4 regions of the Virgibacillus tibetensis genome follow, and region 2 is predicted to be linked to each of the others. Evidence: riboswitches for the same ligand, from Rfam matches in the RefSeq annotation. Region 2 holds a riboswitch; each other region holds the start of a gene.
The links. Region 2 has a riboswitch for cyclic di-GMP ahead of motA (flagellar motor stator protein MotA). Riboswitches for the same ligand answer to the same signal wherever they lie in the genome.
Positions count from the first base shown of each region.

Region 1: another riboswitch for cyclic di-GMP. It lies ahead of QGM71_RS00325 (prepilin-type N-terminal cleavage/methylation domain-containing protein); the one in region 2 lies ahead of motA (flagellar motor stator protein MotA).
Region 3: another riboswitch for cyclic di-GMP. It lies ahead of QGM71_RS07755 (GGDEF domain-containing protein); the one in region 2 lies ahead of motA (flagellar motor stator protein MotA).
Region 4: another riboswitch for cyclic di-GMP. It lies ahead of QGM71_RS10280 (ketopantoate reductase family protein); the one in region 2 lies ahead of motA (flagellar motor stator protein MotA).

Region 1 covers NZ_JARZFX010000001.1:62,751-65,929, reverse strand. The annotation lists gene pilM (type IV pilus biogenesis protein PilM) at 1-239, opposite strand, end outside; gene QGM71_RS00330 (prepilin peptidase) at 252-1,007, opposite strand; gene QGM71_RS00325 (prepilin-type N-terminal cleavage/methylation domain-containing protein) at 1,103-1,456, opposite strand; cyclic di-GMP riboswitch class II at 1,487-1,570, opposite strand; gene QGM71_RS00320 (type II secretion system F family protein) at 1,617-2,813, opposite strand; gene QGM71_RS00315 (type IV pilus twitching motility protein PilT) at 2,817-3,179, opposite strand, start outside.
Region 2 covers NZ_JARZFX010000002.1:62,749-65,927, reverse strand. The annotation lists gene QGM71_RS05235 (methyl-accepting chemotaxis protein) at 1-1,321, opposite strand, end outside; cyclic di-GMP riboswitch class I at 1,809-1,894, shown strand; gene motA (flagellar motor stator protein MotA) at 1,986-2,771, shown strand; gene motB (flagellar motor protein MotB) at 2,761-3,179, shown strand, end outside.
Region 3 covers NZ_JARZFX010000002.1:633,831-637,009, reverse strand. The annotation lists gene QGM71_RS07765 (O-antigen polymerase) at 1-1,000, shown strand, start outside; gene QGM71_RS07760 (hypothetical protein) at 981-1,214, opposite strand; cyclic di-GMP riboswitch class I at 1,435-1,522, shown strand; gene QGM71_RS07755 (GGDEF domain-containing protein) at 1,605-2,585, shown strand.
Region 4 covers NZ_JARZFX010000004.1:63,405-66,583, reverse strand. The annotation lists gene QGM71_RS10295 (DUF4363 family protein) at 1-30, shown strand, start outside; gene QGM71_RS10290 (DUF1657 domain-containing protein) at 83-286, opposite strand; gene QGM71_RS10285 (nucleotide excision repair endonuclease) at 451-807, opposite strand; cyclic di-GMP riboswitch class II at 1,152-1,232, shown strand; gene QGM71_RS10280 (ketopantoate reductase family protein) at 1,266-2,180, shown strand; gene QGM71_RS10275 (S8 family serine peptidase) at 2,525-3,179, opposite strand, start outside.

The sequences.
Region 1 (3,179 bases), on a different contig from region 2:
TCGTCAGGAACACAGAAATAAAGTTTTTTTCGTTTCCACTTATATTTTTGAACAAGCTTGTTTAGAATTTCCAAAAGAATTGACCTGTTCTCAATCGTTCCATCCTTTATTACACCTGGCGGTAATACTACCTCACCATGTGTTACCACCCCATCTACCGAAGTATTCTTATGGTAGGTATAACGTAAAACTTTATTTGTAATTACAATGTTTACTCGTCCTTTATTAATAAGACCCATGCTGTCACCTGCTTATATTAGTAAATTAAAATACCAGATTAATAGAAAATCCCCGTAGAAATATGTAAGTAATGTTGCAACGACAATATATGGACCGAATGGAACAGGCTGCTTACGATCAATTACTTTAAATAGAAGTAATACTATACCAATTAGTGCTCCTATCATACAGGATAAGAAAAAAGCTAATAACAGCTTTTCCATTCCTAAAACAATACCCAGAATACCAAATAACTTCATATCACCTGCTCCCATTCCACCACGACTTACAAGAATGATTACCGCAATAATCAAGAGTCCTGTCAACGCTGCTGTTATTGATGACCACCAGGGATCTAATGGATTAATTACTCTTGCGGCTACTAATAATGGCAGGAAAAATAAAAGCACCTTATTTGGAATAAGCATATACATAATGTCTGAAACTAAAATAACCATGAGCATGGAAACAAGTAATAATGCTGTGAGTAATTCAAGATTCCAGCCTACTACAGAATAGCTTAAAGCAAACAGAAATCCTGTAAATAATTCAATCGCCGGATATATGTACGAAATATTCCCCTTACAATGGCGACATTTTGCTCCCTGGATGAGAAAAGACAGAAGGGGTATATTCTCATACCAAGTTAGTTGGTGCTTGCATTGTGGACAAATGGAACGATCATTAGCGAAGGCTATGTTTTTAGGCAGGCGCAACCCGACCACGTTGAAGAATGAACCGAAGATTAGGCCTAATAAGAAGAAAAGTATTATAAGTGAGATGTTCATTATTGTGGCTCCTTGTCTAGATCTATGAAACTATGTTATTGAAGAAAACGCCCTGCACATTATGTTGCAAGGGCGTTTAAATTTATTATTAAAACTTAATTTCCAGGTGTACGTCGATCTTCATATACAAATGATCCACCATTGTTTTCCACATAAACTATTTCTGTACCCGCAAATCCATCAGGGATAGAATCTAAAAATCCTTTCTCTTCTAATTCATTTAAAGTATATGTATCCTCTTGATTACCAGACACATAAGCCAATCTTGCTGCATTCTCAAACAAATCCATATTTGCTTCGTGAGCTTTACCTTCTGAATTACTAATTACTTTACCAATACTAGGTATAGCAATAGCCAAAATTATCCCCAAAATAGCAATTACTGCCAACAACTCAACCAACGTAAATCCTTTTTCCTTCTTCAAGATCATTTTCATGCGTTTTAACATAATTTCCCCGCCTCTCATAAACTATGTTTATTCTAAGTTAGTCGGTTGCACTACTTACTCCTGACCACCCAAGTGCCCACTTAAAGATAGTCATTCATCATATCCTACTTTATTCCTATTTAAATTATAACGTATTGCCAGACAAATATCTACAAAAATTCTACATATTTTCAAATAAAGAAAACATTGGAATAACTACCGCAGCAATGATGCTGCCAACGATCACCGTTAGAATAATAATCATAATTGGTTCTATTAATGTCTTAATTCTATTAGAGAGCTGCTCTACCTCTTCTTCATAGAATTCAGCAGCCTTCAACAGCATATGGTCTAAAGTCCCGGTTTTTTCACCGATTTGCATCATCTGTATTACCAACGCAGGAAAGGCCCAATGCCCCTTCATTGGTATTGTAATAGATTCCCCTTCCTCCAGCGACTTCCTGGATTGCAGTAAAACTTCTTGAATGACACGGTTTCCAACAACCTTTTCCGTAATCGCAACAGACTGTAAGATAGGTACAGAACTGTTTACTAATGTACTTAATGTTTGTGTCATACGAACTAGTGCCCCTTTATGAATAAGAACACCAAGAAATGGGAACTTCATTTTTATGCTATCTATTCTATAAACAAATGCTTCTTTCTGTAATAAGTACTTATAAATCATATAACCAAACAGTCCAACTATAAATAGAAGCCACCAGAAAGTACCAACCCAATTACTTAAATTCATAATAATTTGTGTATATGTCGGTATTTCCTCACCAAATGAGTTAAACATACCCACAAATTGTGGCACGATAAACACTAATAAAAACATACTGAGTAGTAAGGTTATAACTCCGACTACACTTGGATAAAGTAATGCGGAAACTACCTTTTGTTTATTTCGGTATTCCTTTTCGTAGTAATCAGCCATCTGATTCAGAATATCATCCAGCTTACCACTGGCCTCACCTGCGTTAATCATATTAACCAGCAGCGAAGGGAAAACCTTTGGATGACGCTCGGTAGCCTTTGATAGGGCTTGTCCCTGATCCAGCTGTTTATCAATATCTGTAAGGGCATTACGCAATGCATAGTTGTCGGTTTGCTGCGTCATTGTTTTTGTAGCATCAGAGATTGCTATCCCTGCATGAATCAATGTTGCATATTGCCTTAGAAATAGAACGAAGTCTTTATTTTTAACTTTTTTATTAAGGATAATATCTTTATTCCAGGGCTTTGTTTCATCAATATCAAAAATAATCAGCCCTTTTTTTTCAAGTTGCAACAATGCTGCCTTTTTTGAGTCTGCCTCTATTTTCCCTTTAATTTTTTGACCGGAAATTCGTTTCCCGCTGTATTGGTAATCCACTGGTTACGAACTCCCTTCCTGCATGAAAGGTGCAGCAGTTTCAAACTTGATTACATCTTCTTGAATCAATCGTTTTAGGTCCATTTCCATTGAATGCATTCCTTGATCCTTTGATGTTTGCAGCACGTTTTGGATTTGATGCAGCTTTTCATTACGAATTAGATTTTTAACGGCTGATGTATTAACAAGAACCTCTGTTGCTACGCGTCTTTCAAAATTGTCGTTCGTAATAAGCAGTCGTTGAGAGATAACTGCTTTTAAAATAGTAGATAACTGAATACGTATTTGTGCTTGCTGTTCTGCAGGAAATACATCAATAATCCGCTCGATCGTGGAAACTGCATCTGACGTATGAAGTGTTGCTAA
Region 2 (3,179 bases):
TATTATAGTCTTCTACCTGCCTAATATAGGTTGATAAATGTTCGACTGCTACAGCATTTTTCTCCATCAATTCGGATTGATCGCCTGCACCACTAGCTATTTGCTCCATGGTAGTTGCTACTTCATTGGATGATGCAGTATTCTCTTCTGCACTGGCAACTAGTGTCTGGGATGCTTCTGAAACATGGAACGAAACGCCTTTTATTTTTACCATCATCTGCTGGATTTGCTGGAGCATTTTGTCAAAGCTGCTGGACAGCTGTCCAATCTCGTTTGTCGAGTTGATATTGGCCATCGCTAATAGATTGCCGTTCTCAACTTCCTGCATCGTGTCCTGCAGTACTTTAATTGGCTTAGTAATTCTTCTTGTGATAAAAAACGCAATAATAACAGCCAGAACGATAATTATTCCAAGTGTTACTAAGATGGGCAAGAGGGTTTGTGTAGCAATACTTTGAAACTCGCTTTCATATACAGTCTCAGCCAGTACCCAACCGGTAATCCCATTTGTAGCGTAGCCAAGTATTTTCTTCTCGTCAGACTCTGTGTATTCAATTACACCGTTTTCTCCACTTGACTGAACCTTTTCATAAAAAACTTCCTCTACTGCACTTTCACCGAGCAGCTCTTCATCAGGATGGGAAACATAATTCCCGTCTGGACTGATAATCATCGTATAGCCTGTTTCACTCGAACTCATTTTATTCGTAATGTCCAATAATGTATCAACGAGAATATCGGCACCATTCGCTCCAATTAGCGTGCCATTCGCAGAGTAAATAGCCTGTGTTGCTGTAATTACCATGTTTCCTGTTGCAATATCTACATATGGTTCTGTCCAGACTACTCCGCCGTCAGCTTCTATCGCTTCTGTGTACCAACCCCTGGTAGTCCCGTCAAAATCGCCTAAATCTGCATCAGGGTAGATGGTTGTATGCCCGTCTGTACTGTCAACTGTATAAACATTGATAATGTCCTCATCTGCATTGACTGTAGCACCGAAGTAGTCCATCAGTTCGTTATAGTCTTCATCTCTATCAAAATCTAAAATAATGTCACTTTGTGAGAAACGATTTAGTACATTTGCTTTATTCGTAAAAAAAGTATCGAATGTATTATTTAAACTCTCCATCTGCATCTCGATGCTATTTGCCTTTTCATTGATAAGTGTGCTCTTACTGATGGTGTAATTGGTAATAGCAATAATGGCACCCGCAATGATGATCAATGTCAGAAAAGGAATGAGAATTTGATTTTGCAGTTTGCTTGACCGCCGTGGAGCTTGTGATTTGTTGGTGGAAGTAGACATTTTACTTTTCATTAATACCCTTCTTTCCTTATATAGTTGACTTAAATCATTTACTTAAAATTACAAACTATCACTCTATTTATATTATCGTCAGAGTTGTAAAAAAGTGAAGTGTCGAATAGTTCATTTATCCTATTTTTAGTTAACCAAAAACGATCACGTTGTGGTGACCGTTTATTTTTAGTTGCTGTATTGTTAAATTTGAATCTTTCCGTATTATTAATCCTATTGTTAAATTATCGTTTATTACCGGTTACAGAAAGAGTACATAGGATTGTAACAGTGAATGGACTTCAGTTTCTGTGTTATAAATTACGCTCCTCTTTGACTGTATTTTTAAAAACATAGAATAAATAATACAAAATTAAGTATTGGAATAAAATTTACACATTTTAGCCAAAGTTTCGATTAAATTTTTTTGAATTAGTCCTTCATAAATCTAAAAAATAACCGATAAATAGAGTAGTAGTTTATATCTATTTCTTTTTAACTTAATCCAAATAGAAAAAGGCAAACCATCTGAAAGGGTGGGACGCAAAACGAAGGGTCTACGGTCGTCTGACTAGGATCGCCTTGGTTACCACTGTAGATTTTTATATAAGAATCTTTTTGGCTGTTTCTAAGTTGAAATAGTCTTTTTTAGTAGGATTAATCATTTAATTATGGGGGTTGCAAGATGGACAAGACATCGTATATTGGTATTATATTAGGCTTGGTTGCTATAGGGGTCGGAATGACTTTGAAGGGTGTGGAAATGGTCGCAATAGTTAATCCCGGTGCGATATTAATTATTTTCCTGGGAACGATTGCTTCCGTTTTAATCGCATTTCCTATTAGTACAATTAAGAAAATACCAGCGCTATTCAAAATTATTTTTACAGAAAAAAAGTATACAGCAATTAAGGATTTGATTGATCTTTTTACACAGCTGGCAGAGCAGACACGTAAAGAGGGGATTCTTTCATTGGAAAAACAGATGAATGAGATTGAGGACCCGTTCTTAGAATCAGGATTACAGCTGACGATTGATGGGCAAACACCTGAGTTCATACGAGAGGTCATGCTGGAAAAAGTGGACGCAATGGATAGACGTCATCAGGAAGGTGCAGCCGTATTTACCCAAGCAGGAACCTATGCACCAACACTGGGTGTTCTGGGAGCTGTTATTGGGCTGATCGCCGCACTCGGAAATATGGAGGACATGGCAATCTTAGGGTCTGCGATATCGGCTGCGTTTATTGCTACGTTATTAGGTATCTTCTCTGGGTATATGTTATGGCATCCGTTCGCTAACAAGTTGAGGCAGAAATCAAAGAAAGAAATACAAATTAAAGAAATTATGATTGAAGGGGTTCTGTCCATTACAACTGGTGACTCTGCGATGGTCGTTCGGGATAAATTAGGCTCTTACCTGACGACAAAAGAGTTAAACGAGATGAAGGAGGATCGGGATGCGTCGTAAAAGAAAGCAGGATGATAGTCACATTGATGAGTCCTGGTTGATTCCTTATGCAGACTTACTAACTCTGTTACTGGCTTTGTTTATTGTGTTATTCGCAATGAGTGATTTGGACGCACAGAAGTATAAGGAGCTATCCCTTATTTTTCAAAGTGAATTTGGTTCAGGATCAAGTATATTAGATGAAAGCAGCGATCCTATTGAAATTCCGGAAAGTACCAATCAGGATACAGAAGAAGAGGAAGAAAAAGATGAAGAAACGGAAGTAGAAAAAGAAAAAGAAGAGAATGAAGCACGGGAATTACTCCACCTTCAGGAGCTGCGGGACAGAATAAATAACTATATTGCAACGAATGAATTGACGGATGTATTAGGAACAGAATTATTGGATGAAGGGCTATTAATAACAAT
Region 3 (3,179 bases), 570 kb from region 2:
TCGAAAAGTTATTATTTTAATAGGGGTTGTTACATTTGTAAGTGTTATTTTTTGTTTTATAGATGCTGGAACACTAAATATAATGAATTTAAGTCGTTTAGAACTTAAAAACCCCAGCATTTTTCGGCTACTGGCTACTTATGGTTTTTATATGACATCAATTTTGTTTTTCTTAGTATTCTTTACTGTAAAAGCAAGGCAACATTCTAACGTTCTAAAGTGGATATTAATTTTCATTTTGTTGGAAACCCTAATATTTATGCTCTTTAGAACGAGGTCATTGCTAGTTGTTCATTCAGCTTCGGTTTTAGTTGGATATTACTATAGTGGATTATATGGATACAATAAATATAAAAATTACTTGTCACCTAAAATCATTACTTTATTTTTAGGTGTCTTAGTTTTCCTTCTTGCGATAACTTCAAGGTTTTTTCGAGGTTTTTTACAACCTGGCCAAAACATTGAAAGTTTCGACTTTGATTTAAAGTTATTTTTAGAATCATCTATAATGTCTGGAGATATAGGTTATTCGACAAGAGTTTTGGATGTAATTAATTACGTTCCTTTATATAACGACTTTTTAAATGGTCAATCTTACTATAGGTTATTATTTTCTGTTATCCCAAGATCAATATGGAGGGATAAACCTGAAAACACACAACAAATTGTGGCTAGTTGGTTAGAACCTGATATAGAAGGGATGTCCGTACCTCCAGGTATAATAGGAGATGCTTATATTAACTTTGGTTTAGTTGGCTTAGTAATCCTGATTTTGTTTGGATTTTTCTTCGCTATCTTGGACAAAAAACTATCAATTAAGCATTTTATGTTGTGGGCAGTAAGTGCAACTTGGATATTCCATCTTGTAAGAGGTGGTTTCACAAACCCATTAATAATATTTGCTATGTTGTTTATTGTAATAAACTTTATAAACTATAAATTCTTCAATAATAGTACAGTTCGAAACAAAAAGAATTTATTCAAAAAGAAGTTTGTTTAATATTAAACTGCGAGGAAATGGGGAACTTCTCCGTATAGTAATCTACCTTTTTCGGACCAACATAATGGCGTACTAACTCCTCATCGGACAGTTGTTCGTTTGGAGAAAAGGCCTGGAAAGTAGATTCCAGCTGAACAACATCCTGCGCTTTTTTATGTACTACTTGCTGTTGCGTATTACTTTCCTTTGCTACGTTAGATTCTAGTTTCCGCATAAATGACAGAATCTAGCCCCTTCACCTTGTTTTGTTCCACAGTTTGTACAATACAAAAGATCACCCCCATGTTTTGTGTTTGTTGGTACTATTTTACTATCGCATGATTTTTGGAGGGTGGGCCATGGTACAGGCATCGCAGTCCACAATGCTTTCAGACTCACACCATATGCAATCTCGAAATTTTTAAAAATTAGTAATAAATGATATAATAGACCTACCGAATTAAGGGCAAACCAGTACGAAAGTCTGGGACGCAAAACCATAGGCCTAACGTTCATTTGAACTAAGGTAGCTAGGATGCCGGTTGTATAGGGACTTACTCTAGGCTTTTTCGGTTAAACAAGTCTTTTTTTGTTGTTTATACTTTTTGGGGTAGGTGGGTCTCTTATGAGTATTAATGAAAGAAATGCTATGGGGATATTTTCGGTAGTGCAAAGTATTCTTTATTTTCTTGTGGTGATTTATTTTTGGGGTAGTTCTCATGCCTGGTGGCTAACTTTTCTATTTCTTGTAATTATGATATTACCTGCTATTCTAGTAAAACTTCCTAATAATCTTCTTTTGATTTTAGTTATTAGTGTTATTCATTTAAGCGTTATCTTTCTTATCATCGCTCATTCTGGTCATACAGAAAGCCCTTTCTATCCTATGTACTATTTACCAATTATTACTACGTTCGCTACAAGTGTGAAAAGATTTAAAAAGCGTAGTATCATGTTGATATCAATATTAGCTTCTGTATTTACATTTTTGCATGTTGCATTTACAAAGGATCCAGAACTATTAGTTTGGTTGCAAGGTTGTGTTAACTCCGTTAGTTACTTTGTACTAGGGTTTGGGGTTTTATTTTATCAAATGCAACTTAGAAAAACTATCAGTGAATCAAAAACAGATTACCTAACTGGTTTGTACAATAAACAATCCGGAGAAAAACTTCTGCTAGAGGAAATAAAGAAAGCAAAGGCTATTGATTATTCAGTAACAGTTGCATTTTGTGATCTAGATAATTTTAAAAGTATAAACGATACATATGGTCACTTATTAGGTGATAGTATGTTAAAGCAAGCTGCATCTATTATAAGAGAGAGCGTACCAGGTGATGCTTCGGTTGTTCGATGGGGTGGAGAAGAATTCCTCTTAGTATTAAGAAAAGTAGAAAAGCAAGAGGGGATCAAGGTTATGGAAAGAATTCGCAAAAATATAGAATCGCATCAGTTTTCATATCATGGTAAAACGATCGCTTTAACGATAAGTGGGGGGATTGTGGAGGTGGAGGATTACGATCATAACATCCTCAATGTACTAGATGAAGCTGACAAACGTCTGTATATTGCAAAAAACACAGGGAAAAATAGAATTATATCCTAAGCTTATACTATGTACTTCGTCGAGTCCCAGTGGAGTGTCAAGTCCCCACCGCTTTAAAGCTTTATAGTGCAGACGTGAGTGAGGCGGATTTTTTTAATAGACTTATAGTAACTGTTGGATAATTTGCGTTCTATGTGAAAACCAAAGTGGTATTAGTCCCCATAATTTTACAATTTTTTCTTTGAAGGGGAATATCCATTTTACTTTGCGTTAGTAATAAATGCATCCCCATTAATTTACCCATTTAATAACTCATTTTGGTAGAAAACCTTAGGGATCACAATGAATTTAAAGTATTAGATAGGGGTAAGCTCTCACCTATGAATAATGCTAGATTTTTTGATTCTAAAAATGTATTGCGCATTCCTGTTGATGATGTTAAGTATATTAATTATGGAATATGTATGAGTTTATTAATAGAAAAAGGTTATTTATAGTTATCGGGAAATAACTATGTAAGCTATTAGAATTGTTAGTATGGTTTTAAAAGTTTTTTTATTGTAAAATATATAATTAAAATCATTATAGATAAGATGTTAAGCCATGGGAGGCACTTTAAATTATAGAAAAAAGGTAAACCACTTAAAAATCTGA
Region 4 (3,179 bases), on a different contig from region 2:
CACCGGTTACATCTTATTTACAACATTTAAAACGGGTTACCCACTTGAGTAACCCTGTATGCTATCGTACTTATTCACGGTGTTAGGTCAGGAATTGAGGTTCTTCCTGTTCAATCTCTGCCAAGCGCTTTTCTAACCCATCAATAATTGGCTGCAGCTCCTCAGCAGCATGACCATACATTTCTTTCGCAAATTCGTCTTGTGTTTTTAAAGAAAATGTCTCGAAATTGGCTTGAGCACTCCTGGCATTGGCTAGGGCTTGCTGAACTTGTGTGCCTACAGTCACATTTTCCACCTCCTGCCTGTTATGAGCTTACTTTTCCCATAACGCTGGAAATTATGAAGCTAGCCACATACCACAAATTTACTTCGCCCAAAAGTTATAGAAATAAAAAAAGCAATAGGCATAGTCTAATTTGACTGTACGTATTACTCTTTGTTAATCGTCATTTATTTATAAAACACTTTGTCTACATTGTATTTTGCCTTGCGTTCATTGATAATATACGTTTCATAGATCTCTCTATGAGCTGGATCATCAACAATGCACACTTCAATTTTGCTCACTTCATCTCGATGCATTTTAATCGGCGAAACATTATCATTAAAATGTTTTTTAATTCTTGGCCTTAATTTCCTGGCTTTACCAACAAACAACAACTCTTGATTGTCGTTATAAAACATGAAAATACCGCCCTTATCTCTTGTGATCAGGTGAAAATCAGTAAATCCATAAATATTACTCAGTTCCGGATTATCTTGTTTAGTTATGGTGACTGTCGGTGTTGGAATGGTTATGTTTATCATTTAAGCTCACTTCCTCTTTCTATCCTGCTGTTTATGCTAACATAATTCTCCTTGCAATGCTATTTTTCCTAATACCAGCATGCTATATTACTCTCTTCTGTTCTCCTCCGAGAATATAAGGTAGGAGGACAGGAGGACGCACTAAATCCCCCCTATCATTTATCACTTCTCATTATGGCTTTCTGTAGTAGTTTGCCGAAACATTTACTTTCATATCCATTAGTTGTCTATTATAATGAACTAAATGAACTATATAAAAATTATTAAAATTATAAATTACTGTGTAAGACTAGGTAGGCTATGAAGTTTAACCTTTATTTACGAGCTTGTAGTACAACTGGACCTCTATTAGGGGCTATGAGGCATGGCCTTTATTTGGACACTTGGGGCATGTAGAGCTAGTAGTGTAACCGCCCTTTTATTTAAATACATTAGTAGGTAATAGGAGGAAGCATAGCATGAAAATTAAGAATGTTTCGATCGTTGGGCTTGGCGCACTGGGAATTCTATACGGACATCATTTATCGAAAAAGATACCGAAAATGAATTTACGAATAATTGCAGACAAGGATCGTATTGAAAAGTACCAGAAGAATGGGATTTATTGCAACGGTGAGCTTTGTGATTTTCAGTATGTGACACCTGAAGAAACTGTAGAATCCGCTGATTTAATTATTTTCGCTGTGAAATTCAGCGGCTTGCATGATGCTATTAAATCAGTTGAAAAGCATGTTGGTGACAACACAATCTTCTTGTCCACATTAAATGGTATTTCAAGTGAACGTGAAATCGGTACATATTATGGATTCGACAAGATTTTGTATTGCGTTGCTCAGGGGATGGATGCAGTGAAGGAAGGAAACCAGCAAAGCTATGATAATTTTGGCATCCTCTGTTTTGGTGAAAAAGAAGGTATTGATACGCCAAAAGTAAAACGGCTTGCAGACTTTTTCCAGGAGGTAGAGATGCCTTTCGAGCTTGACGCCAATATGAATAAAAGACAATGGGGAAAATTCATGCTGAATGTAGGGGTGAATCAGACAGTAGCATTAATTGAGGGCGATTATGGCGAGATTCAAAAGGATGGTAAAGCACGAGATATGATGATTTCTGCTATGCGGGAGGTTATAGCCCTTTCCAGCTATGAAGGAATCAATTTAACTGAAGTGGATTTGCAGTACTGGCTGGAGGTTGTAGGTAAGCTGAGCCCACATGGCAAGCCCTCCATGCGTCAGGATCTGGAAGCAAAACGCAAAAGCGAATTGGGATTATTTGCAGGCACCGTGGTGGAATTAGGAAAAAAACATGGAGTCCATACACCGGTGAATGAAGAGCTTCATCGCAGAATTCACGAGATGGAACAGGAATTTTAAAGACAGGGTGTTCGGGGAGGTGCCTGTCACTTCCCGGATTTTGTCGAAAAATATTAATGCGTTTATGATTGTTGTGTCCTGGATCTAAGAGCCTCATTTACTTATGCTTAATTCACCGTGAATTTAAGAGGCAACGGTTTTTTATCCAATTGGATTAATACAGGTTTTGAAGCTTCCCAAGAGGAATTTATTGAAGAGGTTATTAAACTGTCGCGAACCCATATTGAATAGGTGAAGTATTGGGGAGATTAATCGATAAAACCCCTTCCACTGAAATGTTAAGGAAAGCCCACAAACTAAACGAGGTTTGTGGGCTTAAATCTTCTTACCAATTATATTGGATTTTATTTCCTATTTCCACTGGAATAAACTACCTTCACCTGTTCCCAAGTCTCATTCCCAAATGTATCCTTCGACCAGATCATGATGATGTTTTCCCCATCTTCTAGACTAACATTGGTACTGAATGAACCATTTTTTACTTTGGTTCCTTTTCCATTCACACGTACAAAGTCTAAGTTATCGTCTGATACTTGTCCTTCAACTTTTACCGATTTCTTAAAAGTTGTTTCGCCATCTACTGGTGACTCTATCGTGATGACAGGAGCAACTGAATCTACATCGACTGTAGTCGTTTGAATGGTTTCGTTCCCAGCTAGGTCTCTGGCAGTAACCACTACACTATTTTCTCCTTGTTCCAGTGTGATAGTAGCTTCATAGATTCCGTTAACAAGGGTAGCTTCTGTATCATTGATTGTAACAACCTCAAGATTTTCTTCTTCTACCTCAGCTTGTACGGTTACGAATGTTGTATTAAATCGCTCTCCCTCCTGAGGTGAGAGGATAGATACAACCGGAGAGTTGCTATCTAGTGTAACCTTCACTTGATTGGATGGTCTAGTGAATCGTTCACCTTGAGCAGCTCGAGCAGTAATCTTGTTTTCACCTTCTGTTAAGGATATCTCTCCACTAAATGTTCCATCCTCTCCTGAAGTAACG